3 regions of the Bradyrhizobium sp. S3.2.6 genome follow, and region 2 is predicted to be linked to each of the others. Evidence: predicted binding sites of a transcription regulator. Region 2 holds the regulator's gene; each other region holds the start of a gene.

Region 1 (6,556 bases), on a different contig from region 2:
CCAGCCCAACGGCCGCACCATCCACAACGCCTATCTGTTCGAGGTGAAGAAGCCCTCCGAGTCCAAGGGACCGTGGGACTTCTACAAGCTCGTCGGCACCGTGCCGGGCGATCAGGCCTTCACGCCGCTCTCCGAGAGCAAGTGCGCGCTGCTTAAGAAATAAGACCGAAGCCCGCCGGCGACGAGCCGGCGGGCGCTACTTTGGGAACGCCGAAGGGACTGGGTGCTGGATCGATGCAGGCTCTCTACGCACAGCTACTGGTGGGACTGATCAACGGCTCATTCTATGCGCTGCTCAGTCTCGGGCTCGCCGTCATTTTCGGCATGCTCAACATCATCAATTTCGCCCATGGCGCACTCTACATGATGGGCGCCTTCGTCGCCTATTTCCTGCTGAACCTCGGCGGCATCAATTACTGGTGGGCGCTGCTGTTTGCGCCGATCATCGTCGGCATCTTCGGCATGATCCTGGAACGGACCATGCTGAAATTCCTGACCGGGCTCGACCATCTCTACGGTCTGCTGCTGACCTTCGGCATCGCGCTGATCGTCCAGGGCGTGTTCCAGAACTATTTCGGTTCGTCAGGCCTGCCTTACTCTATTCCGGACCAGCTCAAGGGCGGCATGAATCTCGGCTTCATGTTCCTGCCGATCTATCGCGGCTGGGTCGTCATCTTCTCGCTGGTGGTGTGCCTTGCGACCTGGTTCCTGATCGAGAAGACGCGGCTTGGGGCCAACTTGCGCGCCGCCACTGAAAATCCGACGCTGGTGCGGGCCTTCGGCATCAACGTGCCCCGCATGATCACGTTGACCTACGGTCTCGGCGTCGGCCTGGCGGCGCTCGCCGGCGTGCTCTCGGCGCCGATCAACCAGGTCCGGCCGCTGATGGGCGCCGACCTCATCATCGTGGTTTTCGCGGTGGTGGTGATCGGCGGCATGGGATCGATCATGGGCTCCATCATCACCGGCTTCGCGCTCGGCGTGATCGAGGGCCTGACCAAATATTTCTACCCCGAGGCCTCCAACACCGTCGTGTTCGTGCTGATGGTGCTGGTGCTCTTGGTGAAGCCAACCGGATTGACGGGAAGGGCAGCCTGATATGACAGCCTTGACGGACGACACGCTGCCGATGAGCCCCCGCGCGATGCGTGACGAGATGATCGTATTCGCGGTGATGGCGCTGCTGCTGGCCTCGGTGCCGTTCAGCGGCATCTATCCGTTCTTCGTGATGCAGGCGTTGTGCTTCGCTCTGCTCGCCTGCGCCTTCAACCTTCTGATCGGCTATGGCGGGCTGCTGTCGTTCGGCCATGCGATGTTCATGGGCACAGCCGGCTATTGCAGCGCGCACGCGCTGAAGGTGTGGGCGCTGCCGCCTGAGCTCGGCATTCTCGTCGGCATCGCTGCGGCGTTCGGGTTGTCGCTCATCACCGGCTACATCTCGATCCGCCGCCAGGGCATCTATTTCTCGATGATCACGCTGGCGCTGTCGCAGCTGCTGTACTTCATCTACCTCCAGGCGCCGTTCACCCACGGTGAGGACGGCATCCAGGGCATTCCGCAGGGGCACATGTTCGGCGTGCTCGACCTGTCGAAGCCGACGGTGCTCTATTACGTCGTGCTGGTCGGCTTCCTCGCGGGCTTCCTGCTGATCTATCGCATCATCAACTCGCCGTTCGGCGAGGTCCTGAAGTCGATCCGCGAGAACGAGCCGCGCGCCATCTCGCTCGGCTACCGGACCGACCAGTACAAGTTCCTGGCGTTTGTCCTGTCGGGAACGCTGGCGGGCTTTGCCGGCGCGCTGAAAGTGTTCGTGGCGCAGAACGCCTCGCTCACCGATGTGCACTGGTCGATGTCGGGCGAAGTCGTGCTGATGACGCTGGTCGGCGGTCTCGGCACCGTTTTCGGTCCCGTGGTCGGCGCCTTCGCGATCATCGCCATGCAGCAATATCTGGCCGGTTTCGGCCAATGGGTGACGGTGATCCAGGGCTCGATCTTCGTGATCTGCGTGCTCACCTTCCGCCGTGGCGTCGTTGGTGAAGTTGCGCACTACTTTCGGCGGTCGCTCTAAATAATTGATATCGCACCAGTTTCATTGGTGCGCGAATCCGGTGGATGATCCGGCTCCGCGGGCGCGAGATGACACGCGCGCGAAGCGAAAATGGTCTATGACGGTTTTACGACGGTCCGTTCGGGCCGGGCCATGTCCAACCGGTAGACTATTCCCATGATGCGTTGGTTTCGCGCTTTCCTGCCCAAGGAAGAACGGTTCTTCGACCTGTTCGACCGCCACGCCCAGACCGTGATCCAGGGCTCCGTCGCGTTGCAGGGCATGCTGAACGGGGGGGAGGAGACGCCGGTCTACTGTCAGCGGGTCAATCAGTTCGAGAACGATGCCGACAACATCACCCGTGAGGTGCTGACGGCGGTGCGCCGCACCTTCATCACGCCGTTCGACCGCGGCGACATCAAGAACCTCATTACCTCGATGGACGATGCCATCGACCAGATGCAGCAGACCGCCAAGGCGGTGATGCTGTTCGAGGTCCGCACCTTCGAGCCGCCAATGCGCGAGATCGGCGCGCTCCTGATCGAGTGCGCCAATCTGGTTGGACGCGCGCTGCCGCTGATGCAGTCAATCGGGCCCAACGTCGCAATGCTGACCGCGATCACGGAGGAATTGGGCAAGCTCGAGGGCCGCGTCGATGATCTCCACGACATCGGCCTGAAGGAGCTGTTCCTCAAGCACCGCAACGGCAGCGCGATGGACTTCATCGTCGGCGTCGAAATCTACGACCATCTCGAGAAGGTGGCCGATCGCTTCGACGACGTCGCGAACGAGATCAACAGCATCGTCATCGAGCAAGTTTAGGGCAGGGCCGCGCCGTGGATGCTGCGTTGGGTCTTCCCGTCCTGGTCGGATTGATCGCCGTCGCGCTGCTGTTCGACTTCCTGAACGGCCTGCACGACGCCGCCAATTCGATCGCGACCATCGTCTCGACCCGCGTGCTGCGGCCGCAATTCGCGGTGATCTGGGCCGCGTTCTTCAATTTCGTCGCCTTCATGGTGTTCGGCCTTCACGTCGCCCAGACCATCGGCACCGGCATCATCGATCCCGCGATTGTCGATGCCCAGGTGATCTTCGCAGCGCTTGTCGGCGCCATCGTCTGGAATCTCGTGACCTGGGCGTTAGGCATCCCGTCTTCCTCCTCGCATGCGCTGATCGGCGGCCTCGTCGGCGGCGGCATGGCCAAGGCCGGACTATCGGCCGCGGTCTGGAGTGGGCTGACTAAGGCCGTACTGGCGATCGTGCTGTCGCCGCTGGTCGGCTTCCTGCTTGCAATGATGCTGGTCGCCATCGTGTCCTGGCTCTCGGTGCGTTCGACGCCGTTCGCGGTCGACCGCGCCTTCCGCATCCTGCAATTCGCCTCCGCCTCGCTCTATTCGCTTGGCCATGGCGGCAATGATGCGCAGAAGACGATGGGCATCATCGCCGTGCTGCTCTATTCGCAGGGCCATCTCGGCGGCGAATTCACCGTGCCGTTCTGGGTGGTGCTGTCGTGCCAGGCGGCGATGGCGCTGGGCACGCTGATGGGCGGCTGGCGGATCGTCCGCACCATGGGCTTGCGCATTACCAAGCTGACGCCGATGCAGGGTTTCTGCGCCGAGACCGGCGGGGCGGCGACCCTGTTCATGGCCACCTTCCTCGGCGTCCCCGTCTCGACCACCCACACCATCACCGGCGCCATCGTCGGCGTCGGCGCGGCCCGCCGCGTCTCGGCGGTGCGCTGGAACGTGGCGAGCTCGATCGTCTATGCCTGGGTGATCACGATCCCGGCCTCGGCCATCGTCGCGGCGCTGAGCTGGTGGGCGGTCCAGATCTTCAAGTAACGAGCTTCAGCCCGACAATGCCGGCGACGATCAGCCCGATGCTGGCGAGGCGAAGCGCGGTCGCGGGTTCGCCGAACAGGATGATGCCCAGCGTCGCGGTGCCGACCGCCCCGATGCCGGTCCATACCGCATAGGCGGTTCCGACGGGCAGTGACTTGAGCGCGAGCCCGAGCAGGATCACGCTGCCCGCCATCGCCGCGAGCGTGATGACGGAAGGAACCGCCCTGCTGAAACCTTCGGTATATTTCAGGCCAATCGCCCAGGTGATCTCGAGAAGACCGGCGACGAACAGGATGCTCCAGGCCATGACGACCCTCCATTCATGGCAGGGTCGTCCCCGCAGGCTGATAGGCTGATGAGCAGGAAGGTCGTCCTCCCGCAAAGATCTGTCTGATCGAAGCCGATATGGGGCTGGCCAAAGGGCTCCGCAATCACCAAATGAGGCTTGCTCAGGCCCATTTTCCCTGCCAAACGCTCCCGCAATGTCCGACATCGCCACCACAGCCGAATCGCCGGCCCGTTCGCCGCTTACCGCAGAGGTGTCGCGGCGGCGCACTTTTGCGATCATTTCGCACCCGGACGCCGGCAAGACCACGCTGACCGAAAAGCTGCTGCTGTTCGGCGGCGCCATCAATCTGGCCGGCCAGGTCAAGGCCAAGGGCGAACGGCGCAACACCCGCTCGGACTGGATGAAGATCGAGCGCGAGCGCGGCATCTCGGTTGTGACCTCGGTGATGACCTTCGAGTTCGAAGGCCTCGTCTTCAACCTCCTGGACACGCCGGGCCACGAAGACTTTTCGGAAGACACCTACCGCACGCTGACGGCCGTCGACTCTGCTGTCATGGTGATCGATGCCGCCAAAGGCATCGAGGCGCGGACGCGAAAGCTGTTCGAGGTGTGTCGTCTTCGAGATATCCCGATCATTACCTTCATCAATAAAATGGATCGCGAGAGCCGCGATGTTTTCGAGCTGCTCGACGAGATCGAGAAGACACTGGCGCTCGACACGACGCCGATGACCTGGCCGGTCGGCCGCGGCCGCGACTTTCTCGGCACCTATGACGTCGCTAATGGCGGCGTGCGCCTGCTCGAAGGTGGAGGCGCCAAGACGGGCGCCGCGCAGCAGATCGAGATCGCGGAACTTGCCAAGCTCAATGCCAATCTCGACATCTCGGCGGTGAAGGACGAGCTCGAACTCGTGACGGAAGCCTCGAAGCCGTTCGAGCTCGACGCGTTCCGCGAGGGCCATCTGACGCCGGTCTATTTCGGCAGCGCGCTTCGCAATTTCGGCGTCGGTGACTTGCTGGAAGGCCTCGGCAAGTTCGCTCCCGAGCCGCGCGCGCAGGACAGCGACCAGCGCAAGGTCGAGGCGACCGATCCGCGCATGAGCGCCTTCGTGTTCAAGATCCAGGCGAACATGGATCCGAACCATCGGGACCGCATCGCCTTTGCGCGGCTCTGCTCCGGCAAGCTCAGCCGCGGCATGAAGGCGAAGCTGGTGCGCACCGGCAAGAGCATGCCGCTGTCGAGCCCGCAATTCTTCTTTGCCCAGGACCGTTCGGTTGCGGACGAGGCTTTTGCCGGCGACGTCGTCGGCATTCCCAATCACGGCACGCTGCGCATCGGCGATACCCTGACCGAGGGCGAGGATTTCAATTTCGTTGGCGTGCCGAGCTTCGCGCCTGAAATCGTCCGCCGGGTCCGTCTCACCGACGCGATGAAGGCGAAGAAGCTGAAGGAAGCGCTTCAGCAGATGTCGGAAGAGGGCGTTGTGCAGGTGTTCCGTCCGCGCGACGGCGCACCGGCGCTGGTCGGCGTGGTGGGCGCGCTGCAGCTCGACGTGCTCAAGGCGCGGCTCGAGGCGGAATATTCGCTGCCGGTCGAGTTCGAGGTGAGCGAGTTCCAGCTCGCGCGCTGGGTCTCCTCGGAGGACCGCAAGAAGCTCGACACGTTCCTCGCGGCCAACACCTCCAGCATCGCCGACGATGTCGACGGCGATCCCGTGTACCTCGCCCGGAACGAGTTCTATCTCAGCTACACCAGGGAACGCGCCGAGGGCATCGAGTTCACCAACGTCAAGGACGTCAAGAAGAAGGGGTAAGCGAAGCCCCGCCACTTAAGCGCGACCATGTGAACGCCCGTGGGCTTGACGCCTTCACAGGCGGTGCCACGTTTCATCACGTGACTTCTCATTACGTGATTTCGCGAGCTCAAGGCATGTGGCGCGCTATCCTCGTTCTTATTCTGCTGGCGCTATCGACGGTCGCCGCGGACGCGCGGCGTCGGCAGATCAATCCGATCCCGTTCTCGCATTCGCCGTGCAGCGTGCTCGACAATCGGCCCTGCACGCCGTCTTATTGCAGCGTACTCGATCACGGGCCCTGCATTCCCGAGATCGATTATCCCTACGGCGAGAACCTCCAGCTCACGATCGAGAGCGTCCCGTCAGACGCCGACCGCGCCAAATACCAGAAGCCGGATCACGATCTCGATACGATCGGTGACCTCTTCGCCGAGCTGCGTACCTGCTGGTCGCCGCCGTCGGACAATGCGCGGATGGGGATGCAGATGTCGGTGCGCTTCAGCTTCAACAAGGCCGGCGGCCTGATCGGCCCGCCGCGCCTGACATACGCGACCGCAGGCGTCCCGGCTGATACAAGGACGACC
Region 2 (6,556 bases):
CTGGGCGTTCAAGAACGGCGGCAAGGCGGCTGAAGACCTCGACTACATCCCGATGCCCGACAGCGTCGTCCAGCTGATCGAGAAGACCTGGGCTGCCGAGATCAAGAGCTAAGCGCTCTCCTCTCGTGTCCCGGACGCGCAGCGGCGTGAAAGCGCTGCTGCGCTGAGCCGGGACCCACAAGAACGAGGCCCCGGATCAGCGTCGCGACGCTTCGCAGCTAGCGCCGCATTCGGGGCACGAGACCAATAAAAATCGTATATTCTTGGTACAGGGGATCGGCGTGGCAGAAATGGCCGTTCAGAGCGATGTAATCGACGACGCCGGACCATATGATCGCGCCAAGGCCTTGAGCGCGTTCAAGCTCGGCGACGTCACCTTCTACTGGATCACGCGGCTCAGCGCGATCTCGGTGCTCCTCATTCTCGGCGGCATCATCCTGTCGCTGATCGTCGGCGCCTTCCCTGCGATGAAGGAATACGGCTTCGCGTTCCTGTGGACGCAGCGTTGGGCGCCGTCGGCCGATCCGCCCGTGCTCGGCGCGCTCGGACCGATGTATGGTACGCTCGTCACCTCCTTTATCGCGATGCTGATCGCCATTCCGGTGGGTCTCGGCATTGCGATCTTCCTCACCGAGCTTTGCCCGCAATGGCTGCGCCGCCCGATCGGCATGGCCATCGAACTGCTCGCCGGCATCCCCTCGATCATCTACGGCATGTGGGGCTTCTTCGTGTTGGGTCCGTTCCTGGCCAATACATTTCAGCCCTTCATGATCAAGATCTTTGACGGCGTCCCCGTGCTGGGTGCGATCTTCGCGGGTCCCCCGTCCTATCTCAGCCTGTTCAATGCCGCGCTGATCCTCGCCATCATGGTGCTGCCCTTCATCACCTCGATCTCGGTCGACGTGTTCAAGACGGTGCCGCCCGTGTTGAAGGAGGCTGCTTACGGCGTCGGCTGCACCACCTGGGAAGTCGTGCGCAGCGTGGTGATCCCCTACACCCGCGTCGGCATCATCGGCGGCGTCATGCTGGCGCTGGGCCGTGCGCTCGGCGAGACCATGGCGGTGACCTTCATCATCGGCAACTCGTTCCGCATCTCGTCCTCAATCTTCGCGCCGGGCACCACGATCTCGGCGGCGATCGCATCCGAATTCGCCGAGAGCGACGGCCTGCACCAGTCCGGCCTGATCCTGCTCGGCCTGCTGCTGTTCGTGCTGACGTTCTTCGTGCTGGCCGGCGCCCGGCTGATGCTGATGCGGCTAGAAAAGAAGGCGGGGAACTAACATGAACCCGATTTATTCGCGCCGCCGCCGCAAGGATATCCTGATCCGCGGGCTCTGCTTTGGTGCCGCCGCCTTCGGCGTCACCTGGCTCGCACTGATCCTGATTACGCTGTTCTATAACGGCCTGGCGGGGTTGAACCTCGATCTGTTCGTTGCGGACACGCCGCCTCCGGGCTCGACCGAAGGCGGCCTGCGCAACGCCATCGTCGGCTCGCTGATCATGACCGTGATCGGCGTCGGCATCGGCGCGCCGCTCGGCCTGTTTGCCGGCACCTATCTCGCCGAGTACGGCCGCAACGACAAGCTGACCTCGGTGATCCGCTTCATCAACGACATCCTGCTGTCGGCGCCCTCGATCATCATCGGCCTGTTCATCTACGGCGCCGTAGTGGTGCCGATGCGTGGCTTCTCGGCGATCGCAGGCTCGCTCGCGCTCGCCGTCATCGTGATCCCGGTGGTGTTGCGCACGACCGAGGACATGCTGCTGCTGGTGCCGAACGCGCTGCGCGAGGCGGCCTCTGCGCTCGGCCTGCCGCGCTCGCTGGTGATCAAGCGGATCGCGTATCGCGCTGCCCGCTCCGGTCTCATCACCGGCGTGCTGCTCGCGACCGCCCGCGTCGCCGGCGAAACCGCGCCGCTGCTCTTCACCGCGCTGTCGAACCAGTTCTTCAGCCTCGGCCTGAACAAGACCATGGCGAACCTGCCGGTCACCATCAACAATTTCGTCCAGAGCCCCTACGCCTATTGGAAGCAGCTCGCCTGGAGCGGCGCGCTGCTCATCACCCTGACCGTTCTTGCCCTGAATATTGGCGCGCGCATTCTCAGCGCCGAGAGGACCGCAAAATGACCGATCTTTCCGTATCGATGAGCGCGGCCGGCGGCCTGCCCCAGGCGCCGATGCTGCCCGAAGCGCCGGCCAAGGTGACGGTGCGCAACCTCAACTTCTATTATGGCGAGCACCACGCGCTGAAGAACATCAACCTGGCGCTCGGCACCAACCGGGTCACCGCCTTCATCGGCCCGTCGGGCTGCGGCAAGTCGACCCTGCTGCGCATCTTCAACCGAATGTACGACCTCTATCCGGGCCAGCGCGTCACCGGTCAGCTGATGCTCGACCAGACCAACATCCTCGACCCCAAGCTCGACCTCAATCTGCTGCGCGCCCGCGTCGGCATGGTGTTCCAGAAGCCGACGCCGTTCCCGATGACGATCTACGAGAACATCGCCTTCGGCATCCGTCTCTATGAGAAGATCTCGAAATCCGAGATGGATGACCGCGTCGAGAAAGCGCTGCGCGGCGGCGCGCTGTGGAACGAGGTCAAGGACAAGCTCAACGCCTCCGGCCTGTCGCTCTCCGGCGGCCAGCAGCAGCGCCTCTGCATCGCCCGCACGGTTGCGGTGCGGCCCGAGGTGATCCTGTTCGACGAGCCCTGCTCGGCGCTCGACCCGATCTCGACCGCCAAGGTCGAGGAGCTGATCCAGGAGCTGTCCGAGAACTACACGATCGCGATCGTGACCCACAACATGCAGCAGGCCGCCCGCGTCTCCGACAAGACCGCCTTCATGTATCTCGGCGAGCTGATAGAGTTCGACGACACCAGCAAGATATTCACATCGCCGACCGACCGGCGCACGCAGGATTACATCACCGGCCGGTTCGGCTGAGGAGACGGCACATGGGTTCTGAACATACCGCAAAGGCCTTCGACACCGACCTCCAGGAGCTCACGCGCCTGGTCGCCGAGATGGGCGGCATCGCCGAGCGCATGATCGTCGATTCCGTCGATGCGCTGATCCGCCGCGACGTCGCGCTCGGCCAGCGCGTCGTCGCCATCGACGCCGAGCTCGACACGCTGCAGAAGAAGATCGAGGAGCGCGCCGTGCTCACGATCGCGCGCCGCCAGCCGATGGCGGTGGATCTGCGCGAGATCGTCGGCGCCATGCGCGTCGCGACCGATCTCGAGCGCATCGGCGACCTCGCCAAGAACATGGGCAAGCGCGTCGCGGCGCTGGAGACGGATTTCCATCCGCTCAAGCTGTTCCGCGGCCTCGAGCACATGACCGACCTCGTGCAGCAGCAGGTCAAGTCAGTGCTGGACGCCTATGCCGCGCACGATCTGCCGGCGGCGATGGCGGTGTGGAAGGGCGACGAGGAAGTCGACGCCATCTGCACCTCGCTGTTCCGTGAGCTCCTCACCTACATGATGGAGGATCCGCGCAACATCTCGTTCTGCATCCATCTGATGTTCTGCGCCAAGAACATCGAGCGGATCGGCGACCACGCCACCAACATTGCCGAGACCGTGTTCTACATGATCGAAGGCCAAGCGATCACCGACAAGCGGCCGAAGGGCGACATGACGACCTTCGCCACCACGGTCCCGAACACCTGATTACGCAAGGAGCGACGACCCGATGGGCGCACGCATTATGGTGGTTGAGGACGAGGAAGCTCTGACCGAGCTTCTCCGCTACAACCTCGAAGGCGACGGCTATGACGTCGAGACGGTAATGCGCGGCGACGACGCCGACACCCGCCTCAAGGAGCACATCCCCGATCTGATCGTGCTTGACTGGATGCTGCCGGGGCTATCAGGCATCGAGCTGTGTCGGCGGTTGCGTGCGCGATCCGACACCAAGCAGCTGCCGATCATCATGCTCACCGCGCGTGGCGAGGAGAGCGAGCGGGTGCGGGGCCTGGCGACCGGCGCTGACGACTATATCGTCAAGCCGTTCTCGGTGCCCGAGCTCCTGGCGCGCGTGAAAGGCCTGCTCCGGCGTGCAAGTCCGGAGCGGCTCGCAACCGTGCTGGCGTTCGGCGACATCGAGCTCGACCGCGAAAAGCGCCGCGTGGCGCGCTCGGGCCGGCCGATCGATCTCGGCCCGACCGAGTATCGCCTGCTGGAGTTCTTCCTGGAGCATCCCGGCCGCGTGTTCTCGCGCGAGCAGTTGCTCGACAGCGTCTGGGGCCGCGACATCTACATCGATGAGCGCACCGTCGATGTGCATATCGGCCGCCTGCGCAAGCTGCTCAATCTCGGCCGCGAGCAGGACCCGATCCGCACCGTCCGCGGCGCCGGCTACGCGCTGGACGATCGGTTCGCGAAGGCCGAGCAGGCCTGAAACGGCCTGAGCAGACCTCAACAAAAAAGCGCGCCAAAGGCGCGCCGATCCTTCTCCCGATCGTTCCGGCCCGTGCGCAATTGCGCACCAGGCCGCGACGACGTCGTTTGGAGCTGAGCTTACCGCGCCGGCTTCGCCGGGGCCCGCCTGCGATCCGCTGCCGGCTGATACGCGACCCGCGAGTGCTGGGCGCAATAGGGCAGGCCGGAGAGCGCTTTGCCGCCGCAGAAGAAGAAATCCGGGCTCGAGGGATCGCCGACCGGCCAGTGGCAGGTCGCCTCGTTCAATTCGAGGAGCGACAGCCGCTGGCTCATCGGTACCACGTTGTCGTAGGTGACCGGTTCAGCCTCGACCTCGACCTCGAAAGCCTGCGCCAGCGCGGTATTGCCGCGTGCGATGGGCCTGCTCACCCGCATCATGTGCGGCGCTGGACGCGCCTTGCGCGGCCGCGGAGCTGCCGAAGACGGGCTCTTGGCGCGGCCCGACAAGCCGAGCCGGTGAACCTTGCCGATCACGGCGTTACGGGTGACATTCCCAAGCTCAGCGGCGATCTGGCTGGCCGAAAGTCCGGCCTCCCAGAGCTTTTTCAGCTGTTCGACGCGATCGTCGGACCAGGTCAAAACCGTCATTGCACCCTTTCCTTCGCCGCGCGCCTGCCATCCTGGGGGCCGCACAACGAATGCCTAAGCCTCGAAAAATCCGTGCCGCCAGAATCCCTTAAGGCTCGCCGGGCGCAATGATACGCCCGAACGTTTACGCCGGTACATGAGGACTTTTGGGATCAGAACCGCTGCACGAGATGTCGTATCTGACAAGCCAGACGCTACAATATGGCGTGACTCACGCGCAAGAGTCCGCCGACTCGCTTCCACATGTTCCGTGGCCAAAACCCGCAAATTCGGCACCGCAAGACTACGGAATCTGGGTTTCGCGGGGCTTTCCGGGCGGCATTGACACCAATGGTGCCAAGCATAAGATAGTGATGCGTGCCGCCCTTAAAAGGCGGCACGTTTCGTTTTCCGGACCAATGATGCGCTGCGCAACGCAGTTTCAGGCCGTCCGAAACATCCAAAGAGACCATCATGGCTAACAGCGCAGCGCCGCACTTGCTCCCCGTTTTCGCCAGAACCGACATCGGTTTTGAGCGCGGTGAAGGCGTCTGGTTGATCGCAACCAATGGCGATCGCTATCTCGATTTCACCTCGGGCGTGGCGGTGAATGCGCTCGGCCATGCCCATCCCGCGCTGGTCAAGGCGCTGCAGGAGCAGGCCACAAAACTCTGGCACATGTCGAACCTGTTCCAGAGCCCGGACGGCGAGAAGCTCGCCGCGCGTCTCTGCAACGAGAGTTTTGCGGACTTCGTGTTCTTCTGCAATTCCGGCGCCGAAGCGCTGGAGGGTGTGATCAAGCTGGTCCGCCATCATCACTTCTCCAAAGGACATCCGGAGCGCTACCGCATCATCACCTTCGAAGGCGCCTTCCACGGCCGCACGCTGGCGACGCTGGCTGCGACCGGCTCTGCAAAATATCTCGAAGGTTTCGGTCCGCCGATGGACGGTTTCGACCAGATCCCGCACGGCGACATCGAGGCCGTGAAGAAGGCGATCGGTCCGCAGACCGCCGGCATCCTGATCGAGCCGATCCAGGGCGAGGGCGGCGTTCGTTCGGCGACGCCTTCTTTCCTGAGGGCGTTGCGCCAGCTCTGCGACGAGAAGGGCCTGCTGCTCGCCTTCGACGAGGTGCAGACCGGCATGGGCCGCACCGGCGATCTCTTCGCCCACCGCCGCACCGGCGTCACGCCTGACGTGATGTCGCTGGCCAAGGCGCTCGGCGGCGGCTTCCCGATCGGCGCGGTGCTGGCGACCGCAGATGCTGCCACCGGCATGGGGCCCGGCTCGCACGGCTCGACCTTCGGCGGCAATCCGCTGGCGATCTCGGCCGCGAACGCCGTGCTCGACGTCATGCTCAAGCCCGGCTTCTTCGACCACGTGCAGAAGATGTCGCTGCTGCTCAAGCAGAAGCTCGCCTCCGTGATCGATCGTCACCCCGATGTCGTCAGCGAGGTCCGCGGCGAGGGGCTCCTGATCGGCATCAAGGCCGTGGTGCCCTCCGGCGATCTGGTCGCAGCGCTGCGCAACGAAAAACTGCTCACC
Region 3 (6,556 bases), on a different contig from region 2:
CGTGCAGCTCGCCGGCGAGAACTATCTCGTCCCTGTTGACGCGAAGGTGTCGAACCAGACCGAGCTCGTCAACGATTCGGTCCGCCTGGTCGACGTGATGTCGACGCTGGAGACGATCCCGAGCCGGATGCGCATCGTCATCCTCGATGCCTGCCGCAACAACCCGTTCCCTGACGTCAACGACGCCGGCCGCGGCCTTGCCATCGTCGATGCGCCGAACGGCTCCATCGTCGGCTATTCGACCGCGCCGGGCGCCGAAGCGCTCGATGGCAATGCCGGCCACAGCCCCTACACCCAGGCTTTCCTGAACGTCGCGCGCGAGCCCAACGTGCCGATCGAGCAGCTCTTCAAGCGCGTGCGGCTCCAGGTCAACCAGACCACCAGCGGCGCGCAGATTCCGTGGGAGAGCTCCTCGCTGACCTCCGACTTCACCTTCTTCGGCGACACGGCCGTTGCAGCCAATCGCGCGCCGGTGAATGCGCCGGTCGTGCAGATGGCCTCCAACCTGCCGAGCCGTTCGACGCGGCAGGCCTATGACTACGTCGTGTCCGAGGGACGGCCGGAGTACTATCAGGAGTTCATCCAGATGTATCCGCACGACCCGCTGTGCGATCATATCCGCTGGCTGCTGTCGAATTTGCTGATCTCGCAGGCCTGGCACCAGGCGGTGCTCGCGAACTCGCCGATCGGCTACAAGGCCTTCTACGACAGCTACGGCAATAGCCCGTATGCGCTGATGGCGCACAAGCTCGAGACGCAGCCGAAGCTGATCCCCCTGATGCAGGCGACGAAGTTTTTGGCTCCGCAGAACATTGCCCCGACGCTCAAGATCGGCAATCTCGGCCAGCCCAAATACATGCCGCTGATCCATCAGGGCAGCGGCGGCTCGCAGATGAACGCCAGCCTGCCGGTCGTGCAGAAGCCGGTCGACGGCATCGGCAAGATCGTCACCCTGCCGGCGGGCAATTCGCAGAACGGCACGCCGTCGCAGGCCCCGGGCAAGATCGTCACCCTGTCCGCGCCGACCAACACGACGACGAACAACAACGGCATCGGCAAGATCACGACACTGCCGGTGACCACGCAGAACACCGGCAACAGTAATGCCGGCGCTGCCAATACCCCTCCTGGCAAGGTCGCGGGCATGCCCGTGACGATCGGCAAGGGCGTCACGACTGGCGATGCCAAGCCGGTGAATGTCCAGACCCAGAACAATCCGATCCGCATCAACAACAGCGTCAAACTCGACAACAACCCGGTGAACAAGGTGCAGGTGCAGAATAACAACCGGCCGCAGTTCAATGCGATGGGGAATGGCGGCGGCAACAATGTCCGTCAATCGATGAACCAGTCAAACATGAATGGCGGCAACAACCACCGCGGCTTCATGCACTGATGGCGGCGACGAAGGAGCAGTGCGGCGACGCTCTGCCCCTTCTTCATGTCAAAAGCTCAAAACCTCAGGCCACCAGCTCAGCGAACAGATCCGCATCGACGTTGCCGCCGGAGAGCACGATGACCACGTTCTTGCCGGCAACGTCGAGGCGGCCGGCAAGCAGCGCCGCAAGGCCTACCGCACCGCCGGGCTCGACCACGAGCTTCAGCTCGCGATAGGCAAAGGCGACGGCCGCGCCGACTTCCTTGTCCGACGCGGTCACGCCGCGCGCCAGAAGCTTGCTGTTGATCGCAAAGGTCATTTCGCCCGGGATCAGCGCCATCAGCGCGTCGCAGATGGTGCGGCCCGCAGGCCCGTGCGGCTCGCGATGGCCTGCGGTCAGCGACAGGCCGTGATCGTCGAACGCCTCGGGCTCGGCCACCACGATCTCGGCTAGTGGGTAGCGCGCCTTCACGGCGGTCGCGACGCCTGCGATCAGGCCGCCGCCGGAGGCCGGCGCCACCACGATGTCAGGTGAGAGGCCGAGCGTTGCCATGTCCTCCGCGATCTCGCGGCCGGCGGTGCCCTGCCCCGCGATCACGAAAGGATCGTCATAGGGCCTGACCAGCGTCGCGCCGCGCTTCTCGGCGATGCCGCGCGAGATCGCCTCGCGATCGTCGCGGTCGCGATCGTACAGCACGACCTCGGCGCCATAGGATTTGGTGCGCTCACGCTTCGAGAGCGGCGCGTCCGCCGGCATCACGATGGTCGCCCGCATGTCGAGGATCTTGGCCGCCGCCGCCACGCCCTGGGCGTGATTGCCGGAGGAGAACGCGACGACGCCGCCGGCACGCTTGTCCTGCGGGATCGAGAACACCTTGTTGAAGGCGCCACGGAACTTGAAGGAGCCGGTGCGCTGGAGCATCTCCGGCTTCAGGAACACTTTCGCGCCAACGCGCTCGTTGAGCACGGGAAAGGACAACAGCGGGGTGCGGACAGCGAAAGGCGCGAGCACGCGCGCTGCGGCATCGATATCGGCGGGGCCGATCGGAAGGGGCTGTTCGGACATGGGGGCGATGTTATCGCGGCGGACGCGGCGCGGGCAAGACATCTCCGCGCGAGGATTTTTATCCGTTCAGGCGACGAAGCGCGGCTGTTCCGTGCCGGTCCGGCCGGGCAGCACCGCGCCGGCCGCCCGGATGCTGTCCACAAATGCCCTCGCCGAGGCTTCCCAGGTGTAATTGGCGGCGAATTCGACGCAGGCTGGCCTGGAGACATCGAGCGCCGCGAAGCAGGCACTGCGCAGGTCATTGTCCAGCGCGCCGACCGGCGCATCGCCGATGACGTCGCGCGGCCCCTTCACCGGGAACGCCGCAACCGGCAGCCCGCTCGCGAGCGCCTCGAGCAGGACCAGGCCGAACGTGTCGGTCCTGCTCGGAAACACGAAGACGTCGGCTGCCGCGTAGATGTCGGCCAGCTCCTCGCCGTGCTTTTCGCCCAGGAAAATCGCGTCGGGATAGGCCTCTTCCAGTGTGTTGCGCGCCGGGCCATCGCCGACGATCACCTTGGTGCCGGGCAGATCGAGGTCGAGAAACGCCTCGAGATTCTTCTCGACCGAGACCCGGCCGACGGAAAGGAACACCGGTGCCGGGAGGCAGAGATCGATGGCGCGAGGGTGGAACAGCTTTGTGTCGACGCCGCGCGGCCACAGCACGACATTGGCAAAGCCGCGCTCGCTGAGCTCGCGGGCGAGTGCTGGCGTCGCCGCCATCACGGCGCGGCTGGCGCTGTGGAAACGCCGCAGCGCCCGCCAGATCAGGGATTCCGGAACCGGCACGCGGGCGCGGACATATTCGGGAAAGCGGGTGTGAAAGCTGGTCGTGAACGGCAGCTTGCGCTGCCGGCAATAGCGGCGGACCATCAGGCCGATCGGCCCTTCCGTCGCGATGTGGATGCTGTCGGGCCGCGCTTCCTCAATCAGTCTTGCGATGCGCGCCGGGCGCGGCATCGCGAGCCGCACGTCGCGATAGCTCGGCATCGCAAAGGTGCGGAACGATTGCGGCGTCAGGAATGTAAACTCGGTACCGAGCGTCTTGGCGGCGTCAGCAAGCTTGGTCAGCGTCCGAACCACACCGTTGACTTGCGGGTGCCAGGCGTCGGTCGCGACCAGGATGCGCATCAAGCCGCCCTTGCTGCCACCTGCGGTACGGCTGCAGGCTTTTGGGCGTGGTCGGCCCAGGTGATGATCTCGAAACGACCGTCATCGTGCTCGACCAGCGCGGTGCAGCTCTCGACCCAGTCGCCGCAATTCATGTAGCGGATGCCATTCTCGTCGCGGATCACGGCGTAGTGGATGTGGCCGCAGATCACACCGTCGGCGTCATGGCGCCGTGCTTCGGCCGAGAGCGCCTGCTCGAACGCGCCGATATAGTTCACGGCGTTCTTGACCTTCTGCTTGGCCCACTGCGACAGCGACCAGTAGGGCACCTTGAACATGCGGCGGAAGAAGTTGACGAAGCGATTCATCTGGATCGCGAAGTCGTAGGCCTTGTCGCCGAGATGGGCGAGCCAGCGCGCGTTCTGCACCACGAGGTCGAAGATGTCGCCGTGGATGACGAGATAGCGCTTGCCGTCCACGCCGGTGTGGACGGTGTTCTCGACCACGTCGATGCCGCCGAAATGCGTGCCGTAATAGTTGCGCAGGAACTCGTCGTGATTGCCGGGCACGTAGATGACCTTGGCGCCCTTGCGCGCCTTGCGCAGGAGCTTCTGCACTAGGTCGTTGTGCGATTGCGGCCAGTGCCAGCTCGATTTCAGCGCCCAGCCGTCGACGATGTCGCCGACGAGATAGATAGTGTCGGCGTCGTGGTAGCGCAGGAAGTCCAGCAGCAGGTCGGCTTGCGAGCCGCGGGCTCCGAGATGGACATCGGAAATGAACAAGGTGCGAAAGCGCCTTTCAGGGCTCTCGTCACTCACATCGTAACTTCCCATGCGACAGCCTGTAACAATGTCCCGTGACAGGGGGATGACCAATTGGACCTTTGAGGCACCTCAGCTACGAATCAAACCTCGCCTCGCCCTCCCCGCGAATATCAGTCGCATGCGACAATCAGGCGACATGAGGCGGCATTGGTTGCCCGCAAAAGCCCGGAACACCCTGGTCCTGCTGGTTAACGGCGGGGCCAACACGCAGCTCGCAGCCGGCGTCAGTAAAACTTGTGGAAATGATGGATCGGCCCGTGGCCGTGGCCGACGCTGAAGCGGTCGGCTGCTTCAATCGCAACACTGATCCAGGCCTTGGCGTTGCGCACCGCCTGCTCCAGGGTCTCGCCCTTGGCGAGACCCGCCGCAATCGCCGACGAGAGCGAGCAGCCGGTGCCATGGGTGTTCTTCGTGGCGACGCGCGGCGCGGCAAGCGCAATCGTGTTTCCGGCATCGACGAGATAGTCGATGCTCTCGGCGCCCTCGCCGTGCCCGCCCTTGATCAGGACAGCGTGGCAGCCGAGCGCGAGCAGGCGGCGCCCCTGACTCTCGATCTCGGCTTCGCTTCGCGCAAGCGGCCCGTCGAGCAGAGCGGCGGCCTCGGGCAGATTTGGCGTAACGACCGAGGCCAGCGGAATCAGTTTCTTGCGCAGGGCCTCGACGGCTTCGGACGCCAGCAGGCGGTCGCCCGAGGTTGCGACCATCACGGGATCGAGCACGATATTGCGAGGCTTCCAGCGCGACAGCGCAGAGGCGATCGCATCGATAGTCTCGGCCTGCGCCACCATGCCGATCTTCACCGCGCCGACGTCGAGATCGGAGAGCACCGCATCGATCTGCGCGGTGACGAACGCCGCGGAAACCGCGTGAATGCCGCTGACACCTTTGGTGTTCTGCGCCGTCAGCGCCGTGATCGCGGAGGCACCGTAGACGCCGAGCGCGGCAAAGGTCTTCAGGTCGGCCTGAATGCCGGCGCCGCCGCTCGAATCCGAGCCGGCGATGGTGAGCGCCACGGGCGTGGTCATCGGGCGGTTTTCCGGGTTTTCGAAGCCAGGCGTTTCAAAGTCAGGCATTTCGAAGTCATGGCTTCTCCTACCGCGCGCTCGGAGCACCAGCAAGCCGCGAATCGTGCACGCGCGGTGCCACGCAGTATCGTCGTCCCGGAAACGTGCACATCCGGACAAATAAGACCTAGTCATCGCCCGGCCTTGGCGGGTCCATCCAAATCAGTGAAAGATTGATCGATTCGCTGGCGATGCCATGTTGCGGGCCGCCCCCGGCCTGCAACCCTCTCGGGACTGTATCATGTGGGCCTACTTCGAACGCATTCTCGACTCCTCGATGTTCTCACCGCACGGCATCTGCCTGTTGTGGGAACCTGAGCTGATCTGGCTCCACGTCGTCTCCGATGCCATCATAGCCGCCGCCTATTTCTCGATCCCGTTCGCTCTCACCATTCTCGTCACCAAGCGGCGAGACCTCCAATTCGGCTGGGTCTACTGGGCGTTCGCCATCTTCATCATGGCCTGCGGCCTGACCCATGTGCTGTCGATCTACACGCTCTGGGTCCCGATCTACGGCATCGAGGGCCTGGTCAAGGCGGTCACGGCTGCGGCCTCCATCTTCACCGCCGGTGCACTTTGGCCGCTCTTGCCGAAAATCCTGACCATCCCCTCCCCGTTTGAGCTGCAGAAGGTTCAGGCTGCGCTCGAGGAGGAGGAGATCAAGAGCCGGGACGCGACGCTGCTGCTGCGGCAGGTCGGAGACGCCCAGCGCGCGATGCGTGAAAGCGTGACGCGTCTCACCGCGGTCGTCGAGACCGCCGTCGACGGTGTCATCCTGTTCGACGCGCAAGCCCGCATTCTCCTGTTCAATCCCGCCTGCGAACGGCTGTTCGGCTATCACGCCGCCGAGGTCATGAATCTCGACATCGGCATGCTGATGTCCAACCAGGAGAGGCCCTCATCCACCCGTCATGCGCGGCGCTTCGCGACCGGCGAAGCCGCCGGCCTGCGCAAGGACGGATCGACCTTCCCGATGGATCTGTCGGTGGGCCAGGCGTGGCAGGACGGCGATCTGATCCATGTCGGCATCATCCACGATCTGACCGCGCGCAAGCTGACCGAGCAGCAGCTTCAGCAGGCGCAGAAGATGGAGACGGTCGGCCAGCTCTCCGGCGGCATCGCGCACGACTTCAAC

The links. The regulator PhoB, encoded in region 2, activates phosphate uptake and scavenging genes when phosphate is short. The targets are predictions, from matches to a motif close to TGTCATNNANCTGTCAT.
Region 1: the regulator PhoB is predicted to act here: its motif matches at 2,166-2,182, upstream of ABID58_RS27970 (DUF47 domain-containing protein).
Region 3: the regulator PhoB is predicted to act here: its motif matches at 4,390-4,406, upstream of ABID58_RS23805 (UDP-2,3-diacylglucosamine diphosphatase).

Annotation. Positions count from the first base shown of each region.
Region 1 is NZ_JBEPOS010000020.1:11,635-18,190, forward strand. Features, by position in the region: gene ABID58_RS27955 (ABC transporter substrate-binding protein) at 1-163, shown strand, start outside; gene ABID58_RS27960 (branched-chain amino acid ABC transporter permease) at 235-1,098, shown strand; gene ABID58_RS27965 (branched-chain amino acid ABC transporter permease) at 1,100-2,068, shown strand; gene ABID58_RS27970 (DUF47 domain-containing protein) at 2,225-2,869, shown strand; gene ABID58_RS27975 (inorganic phosphate transporter) at 2,884-3,888, shown strand; gene sugE (quaternary ammonium compound efflux SMR transporter SugE) at 3,881-4,195, opposite strand; gene ABID58_RS27985 (peptide chain release factor 3) at 4,371-5,990, shown strand; gene ABID58_RS27990 (UCP034077 family protein) at 6,107-6,556, shown strand, end outside.
Region 2 is NZ_JBEPOS010000001.1:713,026-719,581, forward strand. Features, by position in the region: gene pstS (phosphate ABC transporter substrate-binding protein PstS) at 1-112, shown strand, start outside; gene pstC (phosphate ABC transporter permease subunit PstC) at 291-1,280, shown strand; gene pstA (phosphate ABC transporter permease PstA) at 1,282-2,127, shown strand; gene pstB (phosphate ABC transporter ATP-binding protein PstB) at 2,124-2,945, shown strand; gene phoU (phosphate signaling complex protein PhoU) at 2,957-3,673, shown strand; gene phoB (phosphate regulon transcriptional regulator PhoB) at 3,696-4,403, shown strand; gene ABID58_RS03320 (GcrA family cell cycle regulator) at 4,523-5,032, opposite strand; gene ABID58_RS03325 (aspartate aminotransferase family protein) at 5,486-6,556, shown strand, end outside.
Region 3 is NZ_JBEPOS010000014.1:168,468-175,023, reverse strand. Features, by position in the region: gene ABID58_RS23820 (caspase family protein) at 1-1,396, shown strand, start outside; gene ABID58_RS23815 (threonine/serine dehydratase family protein) at 1,461-2,444, opposite strand; gene ABID58_RS23810 (glycosyltransferase family 4 protein) at 2,511-3,554, opposite strand; gene ABID58_RS23805 (UDP-2,3-diacylglucosamine diphosphatase) at 3,554-4,366, opposite strand; gene thiD (bifunctional hydroxymethylpyrimidine kinase/phosphomethylpyrimidine kinase) at 4,582-5,382, opposite strand; gene ABID58_RS23795 (ATP-binding protein) at 5,663-6,556, shown strand, end outside.